One region of the Roseibium sp. MMSF_3247 genome, then DNA from elsewhere that is predicted to be linked to it. Evidence: predicted binding sites of a transcription regulator. Region 1 holds the regulator's gene; each other region holds the start of a gene.
What was found. Region 1 encodes PhoB, which activates phosphate uptake and scavenging genes when phosphate is short. Its sites were predicted from a motif close to TGTCATNNANCTGTCAT; they were not measured.
Positions count from the first base shown of each region.

Region 1 (4,253 bases):
GCCGGCGAGCGGCCCCTCACCCCGGCGAACGCCGTTGCGGTTTGCCTTGATCTTCTTTCCGGTTTCCAGAATAGCGCGCAGATCATCGCCCTCGAATTGGGTCAGATCCAGGAAGTTTTTGTACGCTCCGTTGGCGGTCATTCGGCCGCTCCTTCCAACAACTTTTTCTCAACGGCGAATGCAGCCTTCTCCAGCCGATCAACCGCATCGGAAATCTCTTCTTCCGAGATGGTCAGCGGCGGCAGGATCCGGACAACGTTGTCACCGGCCGGGACCGCAAGAATGCCCGCTTCGCGCGCGGCGGCGACATAGTCTCCCACCGGCGCGGTGCACTTGATGCCCAGCATCAGACCATTGCCCCGGACAGCCTCGAACACCTTCGGGTGGCTATCGACCAGCCCGGAAAGCTTTTGCTTGAAGGAGAGGCCCTTCTTTTGAACCTCTTCCAAAAAACCATCTGCAAGAATGACGTCCAAAACCGCATTGCCAACAGCCATGGCCAGCGGATTGCCACCGAAGGTCGTGCCGTGGGTTCCGGGTGCCAGCGCGGACGCAACTTCTTCGGTCGCAAGACAAGCGCCCATCGGGAACCCACTGCCTATGCCCTTGGCGACGGCCATCAGATCCGGATCAACGCCAGTCCACTGATGCGCGAACATTTTTCCGGTCCGGCCGACACCCGTCTGGATTTCGTCAAAGATCAGCAGGGCTCCGGTTTCATCACAAAGCTTACGCAGAGCGCGCAGGAATTCGTAGTCGACTTCCCGAATGCCGCCCTCGCCTTGGATGGGTTCGATCGCGATCGCTGCGGTTTGCGGACCGACCATGGCTTTCAAGGCCTCCAAGTCCCCGCTGGGCACCTGATCGAAGCCCGGGGCCTTCGGTCCGAAACCTTCCAGATATTTCGCCTGGCCACCTGCTGCAATCGTGCCGAGTGTCCGGCCATGGAAAGCGCCTTCAAAGGTCACGATTTGATACCGGTCCGGCTCATTGCGGTCATAGTGATAACGCCGGGCACACTTGATAGCCGCTTCCATTGCTTCGGCGCCGGAATTCACGAACAAAACCTTGTCTGCAAATGTTGCATCGGTGAGGCGCTGCGCAAGCCGCGCGCCATCCGGCATCTGGTGCAGATTGGAAATATGCCAGAGCTTGGCCGCCTGATCTTGAAGGGCCTGGACCAGATGCGGATGAGCATGTCCGAGCGAATTTACCGCGATCCCGGACCCGCAATCGAGAAATCGTCGGCCGTCACTCGTAACAAGCCAGACACCTTCCCCGTGATCGAATGACAGGTTCGATCTTGCGTAGTTTCCAAAAAGCGCGGACGCGGACATACCTCTTTAGTCTCCTTTGGCCGCCGGAAGCGCCACTGGTATCGGACCGTCGGAACTCCGGGGCATCACCTTTAATAAAGGCCAAAAACGCAATGTGCCGCCAAAGCGGCGGCACGTTGCAAGATCCTTATACACTGCCGAGGTCCCCGCCTGTCAATGGAAATGGCCATTGCCCGGGTTCGGGCTGTTTTATGTAAAAGTCTCAATGACCTCGCATCTGTTGGGGAAAAGTCCGTTCATCCCCAACTCACTGCAGCCTGACGGTTGCTTCACAAATTAACGTTATTGTAACCTTTGACTAATCAGACACGACATCTCGTGCGGCGTATCAAATAGAGGCACAAGATATGCCATAATGGACTTGCGTTTGCGTGTCCAATAACGGGATTTTGGCCAGTCACTGGCCTTGGCAAGGGGTGCGGCAATGAGTTGGACGAACGAACGGGTTGAGCTTTTGAAGAAGCTCTGGGGTGATGGTTTGAGCGCAAGCCAGATTGCGGGTGAGCTTGGCGGTGTCACACGGAACGCGGTGATTGGCAAGGTACACCGGCTTGGTCTTTCCGGCCGCGCAAAGTCTTCTTCCTCAAGCGCGAAACCGCGCCGTCCGCGCACAACGGCCAACCCGTCGTCTCAATCGGCACCGAAACGTCCGCAAACACAGCCGCAGACCCAAGGCTCCGCAGCGTTGAAGATGGAACCGACACCGGCCCCGGTCGCAGAGGTTCAACCCGTTGCAGAACCGATCGCTGACGTTGTTCCAATGTCCAAGCGGGCGACCATCCTGACGCTAACTGAGCGCACCTGTAAGTGGCCGATCGGCGATCCGGCGACAGAAGACTTCTACTTCTGCGGTCAGGTTTCCGAAGCCGGGGTGCCCTACTGCCCCTACCACTGCAAGATTGCTTACCAGCCGGTCGCTGACCGCCGCCGGAGCGCCAACAACAAGACCAGTGTTGCCCAGGCCTCCTGATCTCGAAATACCCAAGAAAAAGCCCGCCGATTTGGCGGGCTTTTTTGTTTGTCTTGAAAGTCTCGATCAGGCTGCCGTGAACTGGTCGTTGAAGGCATAACCAGCCCCGCGCACCGTGCGGATCGGGTCTTTCGCCTTGCCCTTGTTCAGCGCTTTGCGCAGCCGGCCTACGTGAACATCGACCGTGCGTTCATCCACATACACATCGTGCCCCCAAACACCATCCAAGAGCTGTTCGCGTGAAAAGACCCGGCCTGGTGCGGTCATCAGGAATTCCAGAAGGCGAAACTCTGTTGGCCCCAAATGGATTTCCTTGGTGCTGCGCCGGACGCGGTGTGTTTCCCGGTCAAGTTCGATATCGCCAGAGCGCAGCATCGTGGACACCACCTCCGGGCTTGCCCGCCGCAAGATCGCGCGGACACGCGCCATCAGTTCGGGCACTGAGAACGGTTTGACCACGTAGTCGTCCGCTCCGGTCGACAGGCCTCTGATGCGCTCAGCTTCCTCGCCGCGCGCCGTCAGCATGATGACCGGCAAGCGCTCGGTGTCTTCGCGTGCCCGCAGGCGCCGGCACAGTTCGATTCCGGAGAGTCCGGGCAACATCCAGTCCAGCAACAAAAGGTCCGGCTGGGTTTCCCGGAGGCGGATTTCCGCCTCGTCGCCGCGGACACAGGTCTCGACGGCGTATCCTTCAGCTTCCAGATTATACCGCAACAGAAGGCTCAACGGTTCTTCGTCTTCGACGATGAGGACCTTCGGCATGAATTCTCGCTCCAATTCCCTCAGCCGGCACTAAAGCGCCGGCTTACAGTTCCTGCTTCACAGCCCGCTCAGGCTGGCTCTGGCAACTCACATAGCGCCGGTTTCATCAACCTTGGTGCGGTCTTCCGGAAGCCGCTCGCCCGTCACCATGAAGAAGACGTTTTCGGCAATGTTGGTGGCATGATCGCCGATCCGCTCGATGTTCTTCGCACAGAAGAGAAGATGGACGCAGGAGGTGATCACCCGTGGATCTTCCATCATGTACGTCAGAAGTTCGCGGAACAGAGAGGTGTAGATCGCATCGACTTCGGCATCAGCTTCCTGCACGTGGCGCGCAGCCTCTGCATTGCGTCCGGTGTAGGCATCCAGAACCTTTTTCAGCTGCCCGAGGGCCAGCTCGGTCATGTGCTCGACGCCGATTGCCAGCTTCTTGCTCTGAATGTCGTTGTCGATTGCGATTGCCCGCTTGGCGACGTTCTTTGCAAGATCGCCAACACGCTCCAGATCGTTCGCGATCCGGCTGGCGGCTGTGATTTCACGCAGATCCTGCCCCATTGGCTGACGGCGCACGATCATTGCAATCAGGCCTTCCTCAACGTCCTGGTGCAGCGCATCAAGACGGCGATCCTGATCAATCACGCGGCGCGCCAAATCGGTGTCGCCGGACACGAGGGCGGAAACGGCTTCTGCAAATGCTTTTTCTGCAAGACCGCCCATTTCAGCGATCCGGCCGGCCATGACGTTCAATTCGTCATCATAAGCCGTGACTGTATGTTCAGACATCCTGTGTCCCTTCGAAAAAATGTGCGATCCGGTCAACCGAAGCGGCCGGTAATGTAATCCTGCGTACGCTTGTCCACCGGGTTGGTGAAGATATCCTGTGTCGGACCTTCTTCAACCAGAATTCCCAAGTGGAAGAATGCAGTGCGCTGAGACACGCGGGCGGCCTGCTGCATGGAGTGCGTTACGATCACGATCGTGTAATTCTCGCGCAGCTCGTCGATCAGCTCCTCAACCTTGGCGGTCGCGATTGGATCGAGAGCGGAACACGGCTCATCCATCAGGATCACTTCCGGGCTGACGGCAATCGCGCGGGCAATGCACAGACGCTGCTGTTGACCACCGGACATGCCAGTTCCAGGTTCGTCGAGACGATCCTTGGCTTCTTCCCAAAGACCCGCCTT
Region 1 is NZ_JASHII010000001.1:993,420-997,672, reverse strand. It holds gene argF (ornithine carbamoyltransferase) at 1-141, opposite strand, end outside; gene RBB44_RS04510 (aspartate aminotransferase family protein) at 138-1,337, opposite strand; gene RBB44_RS04505 (GcrA family cell cycle regulator) at 1,762-2,307, shown strand; gene phoB (phosphate regulon transcriptional regulator PhoB) at 2,374-3,069, opposite strand; gene phoU (phosphate signaling complex protein PhoU) at 3,157-3,852, opposite strand; gene pstB (phosphate ABC transporter ATP-binding protein PstB) at 3,885-4,253, opposite strand, start outside.

Region 2 (4,253 bases), on a different contig from region 1:
CCGTTTGCCCAGGAGCAGATGCACGCCGGCATGTTGCGGCCGGACAATGCCGATGCTCCCGCACTGATCGAGGCCCGGCAGGTCGCTAACGAATTGCGGGCCGCACCGGATGTGTCTGTGCGCCAAGCGCCGGTTGCCCTGATCTTCGACTATGACGCCGACTTTGCCTGGGCCACCCAGCCGCATGGTGCCGGACTCAGCTACTTCCAGCTGGTGTTCGACGCCTACAAGGCACTGCGCAAGCTCGGGCTCTCCATAGATATTTTGCGTCCTGAAACCCGCGACTTCAGCGGCTACACAATCATCGCCGTGCCCGGCATGATCACCATGCCGAACGATCTGAAGACCGCCCTTGCAGAGTGTGACGCGGAAGTGGTTCTCGGTCCCCGGACAGCCGCACGAGATGCGGATATGGTCATACCGGTTCCCCTGCCGCCGGACATGCCGGGTCTGGATGTCACCGTTGCACGGGTCGAAAGCCTGCGTCCGGACATGCCAATGCCCCTCAAGGGGGGCGGGGTCTTTACCGGGTACCGCGAGGAACTGGAAAGTGCTGCCGAAGCGTTGTTCGAACTGGAAACCGGGGAACCGGCTGCTGTCAGCTCCGATTATCTCACATACGTTGGCGGATGGTGTGATGATGCGGCCTGGCGCCGGCTTTTTGAGCACCTTTGCGCAAAGGCGGACATACCGACCTTCGATTTGAAAGATGGCGTCCGGTGCCGCGATATCGAAGGCGTGCGGATCTGGACCAACTATGGTTCAAAGGCTGCTGAAACGCCGGCCGGTCCAATCGCGGCTGCAGGGGTTCTGTTTGAAAAACTCTAGCAAACTAAAGATGGCAGCCGATCGCTAACCCAACCGTCGAGAGATTGCCAATACAATCAAGCCTTGGTGGGTGCCGCGCCTGGAAACACAATTTCGACGCTAGAGAGTGGCCAGCAGCCAGCATTGTATTCGATTGGTGTGCCGGTTGGATCGCAATTGATCGCAATCACTTCCAAAACGGGCGTGCGCGGACTGAGGTTCAGCCCATCCGCTTGCCGCGCCGTTGCAAATCCGCCCGCAATTCTTGTTTCGGCGCGCTCGTAGCGTTCGACACCGTGCGTTTTGTAGACCTCTGTAACGGAACCTGTTTCGTTGTAGACGGCTTCGAAGTCCGGAAACCTGGCTGCCGGGAACTCTTTGGCGGTCAGATAAATCGGCTCGCCATCCAAAATGCGGCGCCTGAGCAACTGAATAACTTGGGTTCCGGCTGGCAGTGCAAGGGCAACTCCGCCTTCAAACGAAACATCGCCGCGTGTGAGGTGCAATGTCTCGGTGGTCACCCGATCGCGGGCGACCTTGAAACCGTCGGCAAACCTCATGTTGCTTTCAACTTCATACCGTTCAGGTCTCTGACGGACAAAGACGCCAACACCTTTTCTGGCGTGAAGATGACCTTCCTGCTGCAACTTGGAGAGCGCCCGGCGGATGGTGATCCGGCTGACTTGAAAGACTTCGGCGAGATGAATTTCTCCGGGAAGCTTTATGCCGGGTGCCAGCTCGCCATTTTCATATGCGAACTGAAGACGGTCACATATCTGCAGCCAGATGGCTTTTTCGCCTTTGGCTTGATAGGGTTCGCGCGCGAGAGTTCGAAACAATTCCAGATCGGTCACATCACACCTGGTGGCATTGATTTCCTGAATTGAAGGTATATTTCACCTGGCCGTTGGCAATCACCATCCGGATTCTGCGGGTCTTTTTGTCCACCAGAATGCAATCCGCCCGCATGCCTTCTGCTATCTCGCCGCGATCTGCCAGTTTTGCCGCCGCCGCTGCGTTTTTGGAGATGAGGTTCCATGCCTTCTCCAGCGGAAGAACACCGTCATCAACCAGTTTGAACGCAGCTGCCAATGGAGCTGGGTAATAGTAGTCCGAAGCCAGAACGGTGCAGTGGCCGGACGCCACACTCTCCCTTGCGTCGATGGCGTTGTTCTGGGAGCCGCCGCGTACGATATTGGGAGCGCCCAAAACCACGTGTTCACCTTCTTCGGCCGCGCTTTTGGCGGTTGCAATGGTCATAGGGAACTCGGACACGGAGACGCCCAGACGGCGGTGTTCCGTGCGGGTTTCCGGGGTTAGCTCGTCATGTGCGAAGACGGAGCAGCCCGCATCCCGAGCTCCTGCGCAGATGGTTTCGATCGCAGCTGGGACCTCGTTTCGCCGTTCCCATACCTGGTTGATCAGGGTCTTGCACTGGTCTTCTGAAAGGCCGGATCTGCCGGCCATCCGGCTGATCTTCGATGAGGTTTTCGGCAGGTCGAGATAGGCGGTCGTGTGATCGTTGAGTGACAGAACGGACTTGGGGTTGTCCTGAACCCAGTCAATCATGTCCTGGACATGGTTCAGTGCAAAGGTTTCCCACCGGATGTTCAGATGCATGTCTGAGGCAAACGTCGTCCGCAGGGCTTTCAGGTGCATTCGGAAATCGGCGGCAGCCTCATAGCTGCGCAAGCCCGGTTCCCAGGAAACAGTCAGCCCATGATAAGCGGTGGTAATGCCATTGGAGATCAATTGCCGGTCAACATCCGCCAGCGCAATTGGAAGCGGGAAGTCGACATTCGGGCGCGGTTGTATTGACCTCTCAAAAGCATCCCCGTGTACATCTATGATGCCCGGGAGGATATAGCAGTCCGCTGCGTCAATTGTTTCGCTAAATCTCTTTGATGAATCAACGAAAACGCCTGAGTGAATGTTAACCGGCTCATAAATGAATTCATTATTTTTCAGAGCGTCACCGCCGAAAATACTTATGGAAGTCAATTTTGAACCCTCGATTATTTCAAGAATGGTGCGGCTGCGTCATGAAACCGTTATCGACGGAGATCTATAGGGAGGCTGTATGACACTCCTGTGTACACAGGAATAGCCATTGGAGAATTCAACATGCTTCGTTCTGCCATTGCTGCAGCTGCAATGATTTTCGCGCTCCCTGTTGCCGCTGAACCTGTTCGGTTTGCGGTCACCGACATCGAAGGCCTGGAAGCCCTGCAGCAGGAATTTTCTGCCTTTGAAAAGGCTCTGGAAGACACAACGGGTTTGGACATCGAACTGTTTCCGGTCAGCTCCCGCACGTCCGCCGTTGAGTCGATGAACCAGAATAAGGTCGATCTGGTTCTGACAGGTCCGGCTGAATATGTCGTAATGAAAGAACTGACCAACGCGGAAATCGTGGTTGCTTGGCAGCGCCCAAACTACTTCGCCCAGATCGTGGTGATGGCAGAAGGTGAGATTGACGGGCCACAGGACCTCAAGGGCAAGACCGTGACTTTCGGTAGTGTCGGCTCAACATCTCAGCACCTTGGCCCGGCGCAGGTTCTCGCTGACTTCGGTCTTGCTTACGGCACCGATTACACGCCGCAGATTATTTCCCGGAACGTGGCCATCGAAGCTCTGATCCGCGGCGATGTGCAGGCTGTTGGCATGAACGACAGCCACTTGCGCCGCATTCGCGACGCGTTTCCTGGCGAAGCTTTCAAGGTCATTGCCCGGGGCCGTGATCTTCCGAACGACATTCTGGTCGCTCGCCCGGACATGGATCGTGATGCTTTGGAAAAAATCAAGACTGCGTTTCTGGAAAACAGCGGAGCGCTGATGGCTGCTGTTCTGAAGGGCGAAGACAACCAAAAGTATGGTGGTGGCTTCTTCCTGACCGGCGTGAACGATGAGAACTACAACTACGTTCGCGACATGTACCAGACCATTGGTGTCGACACCTCTTCATTCGTTGGTGACTAACCTCCTCCTGAAGATGCCGGGAGCGCGGGTGATCGCGCTCCTTTCCGGTGCTGTCGCTGTGTCTTGCACCGAAAATTGACACGAAGAATCCTGAGGACCGCGCGGTGCTTCACACGCCTCTCGCCGATACCAAAGATGTTGCGATTGCAACGTCGGCACTTAAGAAACAGTACAAGAATGGCCAGTTTCCGGTCCTGAAGGGCGTCAACTTGACCATCCGCCACGGCGAGCGTGTCGCATTGATCGGCTCCAATGGCAGCGGCAAATCGACTTTGTTGAAGTGCCTTATCGGGCTGCATGCTGTCAACGAGGGATCAGTCCAGACACTGGGTGAAACCTTTGGCTCCATGCCGACCGCTGCACAGCGCGCACAATTGCGCAAGCAGACAGGTTTTGTTTTTCAAAAACACTGTCTGGTGAAACGGCACTCGGTTTTAAGCAATGTTGTCCACGGCATGCTGGGTTTGCCT
Region 2 is NZ_JASHII010000003.1:157,152-161,404, reverse strand. It holds gene RBB44_RS11145 (beta-galactosidase) at 1-828, shown strand, start outside; gene phnF (phosphonate metabolism transcriptional regulator PhnF) at 885-1,661, opposite strand; gene RBB44_RS11135 (alpha-D-ribose 1-methylphosphonate 5-triphosphate diphosphatase) at 1,663-2,808, opposite strand; gene RBB44_RS11130 (PhnD/SsuA/transferrin family substrate-binding protein) at 2,932-3,783, shown strand; gene RBB44_RS11125 (phosphonate ABC transporter ATP-binding protein) at 3,888-4,253, shown strand, end outside.
Region 2: a site for PhoB is predicted at 2,846-2,862, ahead of RBB44_RS11135 (alpha-D-ribose 1-methylphosphonate 5-triphosphate diphosphatase). Genes of this name have one in related genera too.

Region 3 (4,253 bases), on a different contig from region 1:
ATCCTGAAGGGCATCGCAATCCCCGGATATCAGGTACCGTTTGCCTCGCGCGAAATGCCGATGCCCTATGGCTGGGGCACTGGCGGGGTTCAGGTAACGGCCTCGATACTTGGCAAGGATGATTGCCTGAAGATGATCGACCAGGGCTCGGACGACACGACCAACGCCGTTTCCTTGCGCGGGTTCTTCGAAAAGACGGCAAATGTGCGCACGACTTACGAAACTTCTGAAGCCACCGTCATCCAGACCCGCCACAGGATCCCGGAAAAGGAACTGCGGGAGGACCAGGTCTTGGTGTTCCAGGTCCCGATCCCCGAACCGCTCCGGTTTCTGGAGCCGCGGGAAACGGAAACCCGCAAGATGCATGCCCTCGAAGACTACGGTCTCATGCACGTGAAACTCTACGAGGACATCGCCAAGAACGGCCACATCGCCACCACATACGCCTATCCGGTGATGGTCAATGACCGCTATGTAATGGATCCCTCGCCAACACCGAAATTCGACAATCCGAAGATCGACGAAATGGCCGCATTACAGCTCTATGGCGCGGGCCGGGAAAAACGCATCTATGCGATCCCGCCCTACACCAAAGTGAAGAGCCTCGACTTTGAGGACTATCCATTCGAGGTCCAGAAGTTCGACAAACCGTGCGGACTGTGCGGCGCGGAGCATGTTTATCTCGACGAGGTCATTCTCGATGACAAGGGCGGGCGCATGTTCGTTTGCTCAGACAGCGACTATTGCGAAGAACGGCGCGCCGCAGGGCATGTCGGACCAATGGCCGCAAACCCGGCGGCCCAGCAAATCGGCGGACACGGCACAAACGCAGAGGAGGCGTCCCGATGAACGTCTTTCAAGCTGACGACCCGCTGCTGCAGGTCCATAATGTAACCCGCTACTACGGAGACCGGATCGGATGTACCGACGTCTCCTTCGATCTTTGGCCCGGCGAAGTACTGGCCATTGTCGGCGAAAGCGGTTCAGGCAAAACAACCCTTTTGAACTGCCTGTCGACACGCCTTGCCCCGACTGCCGGCGCTATCGAATACCGCATGCGCGATGGATCGATGCGGAACCTCTATCAGCTCTCAGAAGCCGAGCGCCGCTTGCTGATGCGCACAGACTGGGGGTTTGTGCATCAGAATGCCGCCGACGGACTGCGCATGAACGTCTCTGCCGGCGCCAATGTCGGCGAACGGCTGATGGCGGTCGGCGATCGGCACTACGGCAAGATCCGCGAGACAGCAGATGATTGGCTGGGCCGGGTTGAAATCGCCAGTGACCGGATCGACGATGATCCACGCTCGTTCTCAGGCGGCATGCGGCAACGGCTGCAAATTGCCCGAAATCTTGTAACCCATCCGCGGCTGGTCTTCATGGACGAACCGACCGGCGGCCTCGATGTTTCCGTCCAGGCACGGCTGCTCGATCTTCTGCGCCGCCTTGTGGCTGATCTCGGCTTGTCAGTTGTGATCGTGACCCACGATCTGGCGGTCGCCCGTCTGCTGTCGCATCGGATCATGGTGATGCGCCACGGCCGGGTGATTGAAGCGGGGTTAACCGATCAGGTTCTGGACGACCCGCGTGAGCCTTACACCCAGTTGCTTGTCTCCTCCATTTTGCAGGTCTGATCATGCCAGTGCGTCTTTATCTGAACAGTGTCGGCAAGTCCTTCACCATGCACCTTCAGGGCGGCACGGTGATCCCGGTTGTCGAAAACGTAGAGTTCTCTGTCGAGGCCGGCGAATGCGTGGTCCTTGGCGGCCCCTCCGGAGCGGGCAAAAGCTCGATCCTGAAAATGATCTACGGCAACTATCGCTGCGATCAGGGCCAGATCCTGGTGACTGTTGGTGATGAGATCATCAACGTTGCAGATGCGGAGCCGCGCCAGGTCTTGCGGCTACGGGACAACACAATCGGCTATGTCAGCCAGTTCCTGCGCACCATTCCGCGCGTGTCTGCCGAGGAAGTGGTTGCCGAACCACTTATTGCCCAAGGGACAAGCGAAGCGGAAGGGCTTGATACGGCGCGCAGCCTGCTCTCCCGGCTGAATGTTCCCGAGCGGCTCTGGAAATTGCCACCGGCTACCTTTTCCGGCGGCGAACAGCAGCGGGTCAACATTGCCCGGGGTTTCATCGCGCACTACCCGATCCTTCTCCTAGACGAACCCACCGCGTCACTGGACGCCGCGAACCGCGCCGTTGTTGTTCGCCTGGTGGAAGAGAAGAAAGCCAAAGGCGTTGCCATGGTAGGAATCTTGCACGATGAGGATGTCCGGCAGGAAATCGCCGACAGGATCATCGACGTCACCAGCTTCAGCGCTGACTTGGCTGCTTAACCGAAATAACTTGCCGGGAGCGGTGGCATGTCACAGAACAGTCATCGCTTCTGGTTATGGGCTTTGCTTCGGCCAAGTCCGGTCTCCTAATTCGCGACTTTTTCCATGCGCTACGCCATCTATTTCGCAGCCGACGCTGACGCACCGCTCATGCAGCTGGGCAACACCTGGTTGGGCCGTGATCCCTTCACCGGATCACGCCTGCAGCAACCTTCGATTCCGGGCCTGGATCCCGCTCGCTTCGAAGATCTGACCACCAGCCCCCGGCGGTACGGATTTCATGGCACGTTGAAAGCCCCATTCTCGCTTGCGAAAGATACAACCGAAGACGCCTTGATCACTGCCTGCACCGGTTTTGCAAAGACAGTGTCTCCCTTCGATCTGAAGGGACTCAGCGTCAATCAACTTGGCCAGTTCCTCGCGCTGACCCCGGCTCAGGCAGAGCCAGATTTGGAAGCCTTTGCGTCTCTGTGTGTGCGCCAGTTTGAACCGTTCCGCGCGCCTTTGAGCGCCGAGGATCTGGACCGGCGGCGGCAAGCAAATCTCACACCCAAACAGGACGCATATGTCGAGACCTGGGGCTATCCATATGTTTTCGACGAGTTCCGCTTTCACATGACGCTGTCCAACAAGCTGGGGGACGACGAAGAGGCTGCACTCCTGGCACGGAGCGCAGAAACGCATTTTGAAACCGTCACCAATTCAGCGCTTACCTGCCGCCACTTCGGTCTTTATGTCGAACCAGAACGCGGCGCCGCGTTTGACGTCCACAGCATATTTGAACTGACGGGCCCGCAAAGCCCTATCGCTGCGCTTAAAAACACGCTGGCAAACTCCAACGAGGAAGTCTCATGAGCACGCATCCGAAACTCTTCAAAAATGCCAAGCTGGTTCTGGCGGAAGACGTGATCAACGGCTCTCTGACCGTCGATCCGGACGGCCTGATTTCCGATATCGGATCAGCAACTGAGGCCGTGGGGCACGACTGTGAAGGCGATTTCCTTCTGCCGGGCCTGATCGAGCTGCACACCGATCACCTCGAAGTACACTATGCTCCGAGGCCGAAGGTCCGGTGGAACCCTGTTGCGGCCGTTCAGGCACATGATGCCCAGATCGCTTGTGCCGGCATAACAACCGTGTTTGACGCCCTTCGTGTTGGCATGGATGAGGATGACGACAGCAACGACACCATGAAGGTCGCGGACATGCGGGCCCTCGCAGATGCGATTGAAACGGGTCAGAAGGAAAACCGACTGCGGGCCGATCACTATATCCACCTGCGCTGCGAAGTCTCCGCGCCGGATGTCATCCGGGCCTACAACTACTTTGATGGGGATGACCGTGTCCGGCTGGTCTCCCTGATGGACCACACACCCGGTCAGCGCCAGTTCGTGTCGCTCGATTCCTACATCAGCTACTATCAGGGCAAGCGCGGCTTCACCGACGAGCAGATGGCCGAATTCATTGAAATGCGCAAAGCCAGGGCCGACAAGAACACCCCGGGCAACCGCAAGGCGATTGCCGCACATGCGGACAAAAACACAATCGCAATTGCCAGCCATGATGACGCGACCATTGCCCATGTTGATGAAGCCATTGCGCTGAACACCAAAATTGCCGAATTCCCGACCACAGTAGAAGCTGCCAAGGCTTCACATGAGGCCGGCATGGCCGTTTTGATGGGCGCACCGAACGTCGTGCGCGGAGGCTCCCATTCCGGCAACGTATCGGCCCGCGAACTCGCAGAAGCCGGATACCTTGATGTTCTGTCGTCGGACTACATCCCGGCATCCCTACTCCAGGCTGCGTTCCAGCTTGCAGACGAGATCGATGGCATCACCCTGCCGAAAGCAGTTTCAACGGTAACGTCGACTCCGGCGAAAGCCATTGGTCTTTCCGACCGCGGTGTGCT
Region 3 is NZ_JASHII010000007.1:47,266-51,518, reverse strand. It holds gene RBB44_RS20685 (alpha-D-ribose 1-methylphosphonate 5-phosphate C-P-lyase PhnJ) at 1-849, shown strand, start outside; gene phnK (phosphonate C-P lyase system protein PhnK) at 846-1,634, shown strand; gene phnL (phosphonate C-P lyase system protein PhnL) at 1,637-2,341, shown strand; gene RBB44_RS20670 (DUF1045 domain-containing protein) at 2,447-3,196, shown strand; gene RBB44_RS20665 (alpha-D-ribose 1-methylphosphonate 5-triphosphate diphosphatase) at 3,193-4,253, shown strand, end outside.
Region 3: a site for PhoB is predicted at 2,370-2,386, ahead of RBB44_RS20670 (DUF1045 domain-containing protein). Genes of this name have one in related genera too.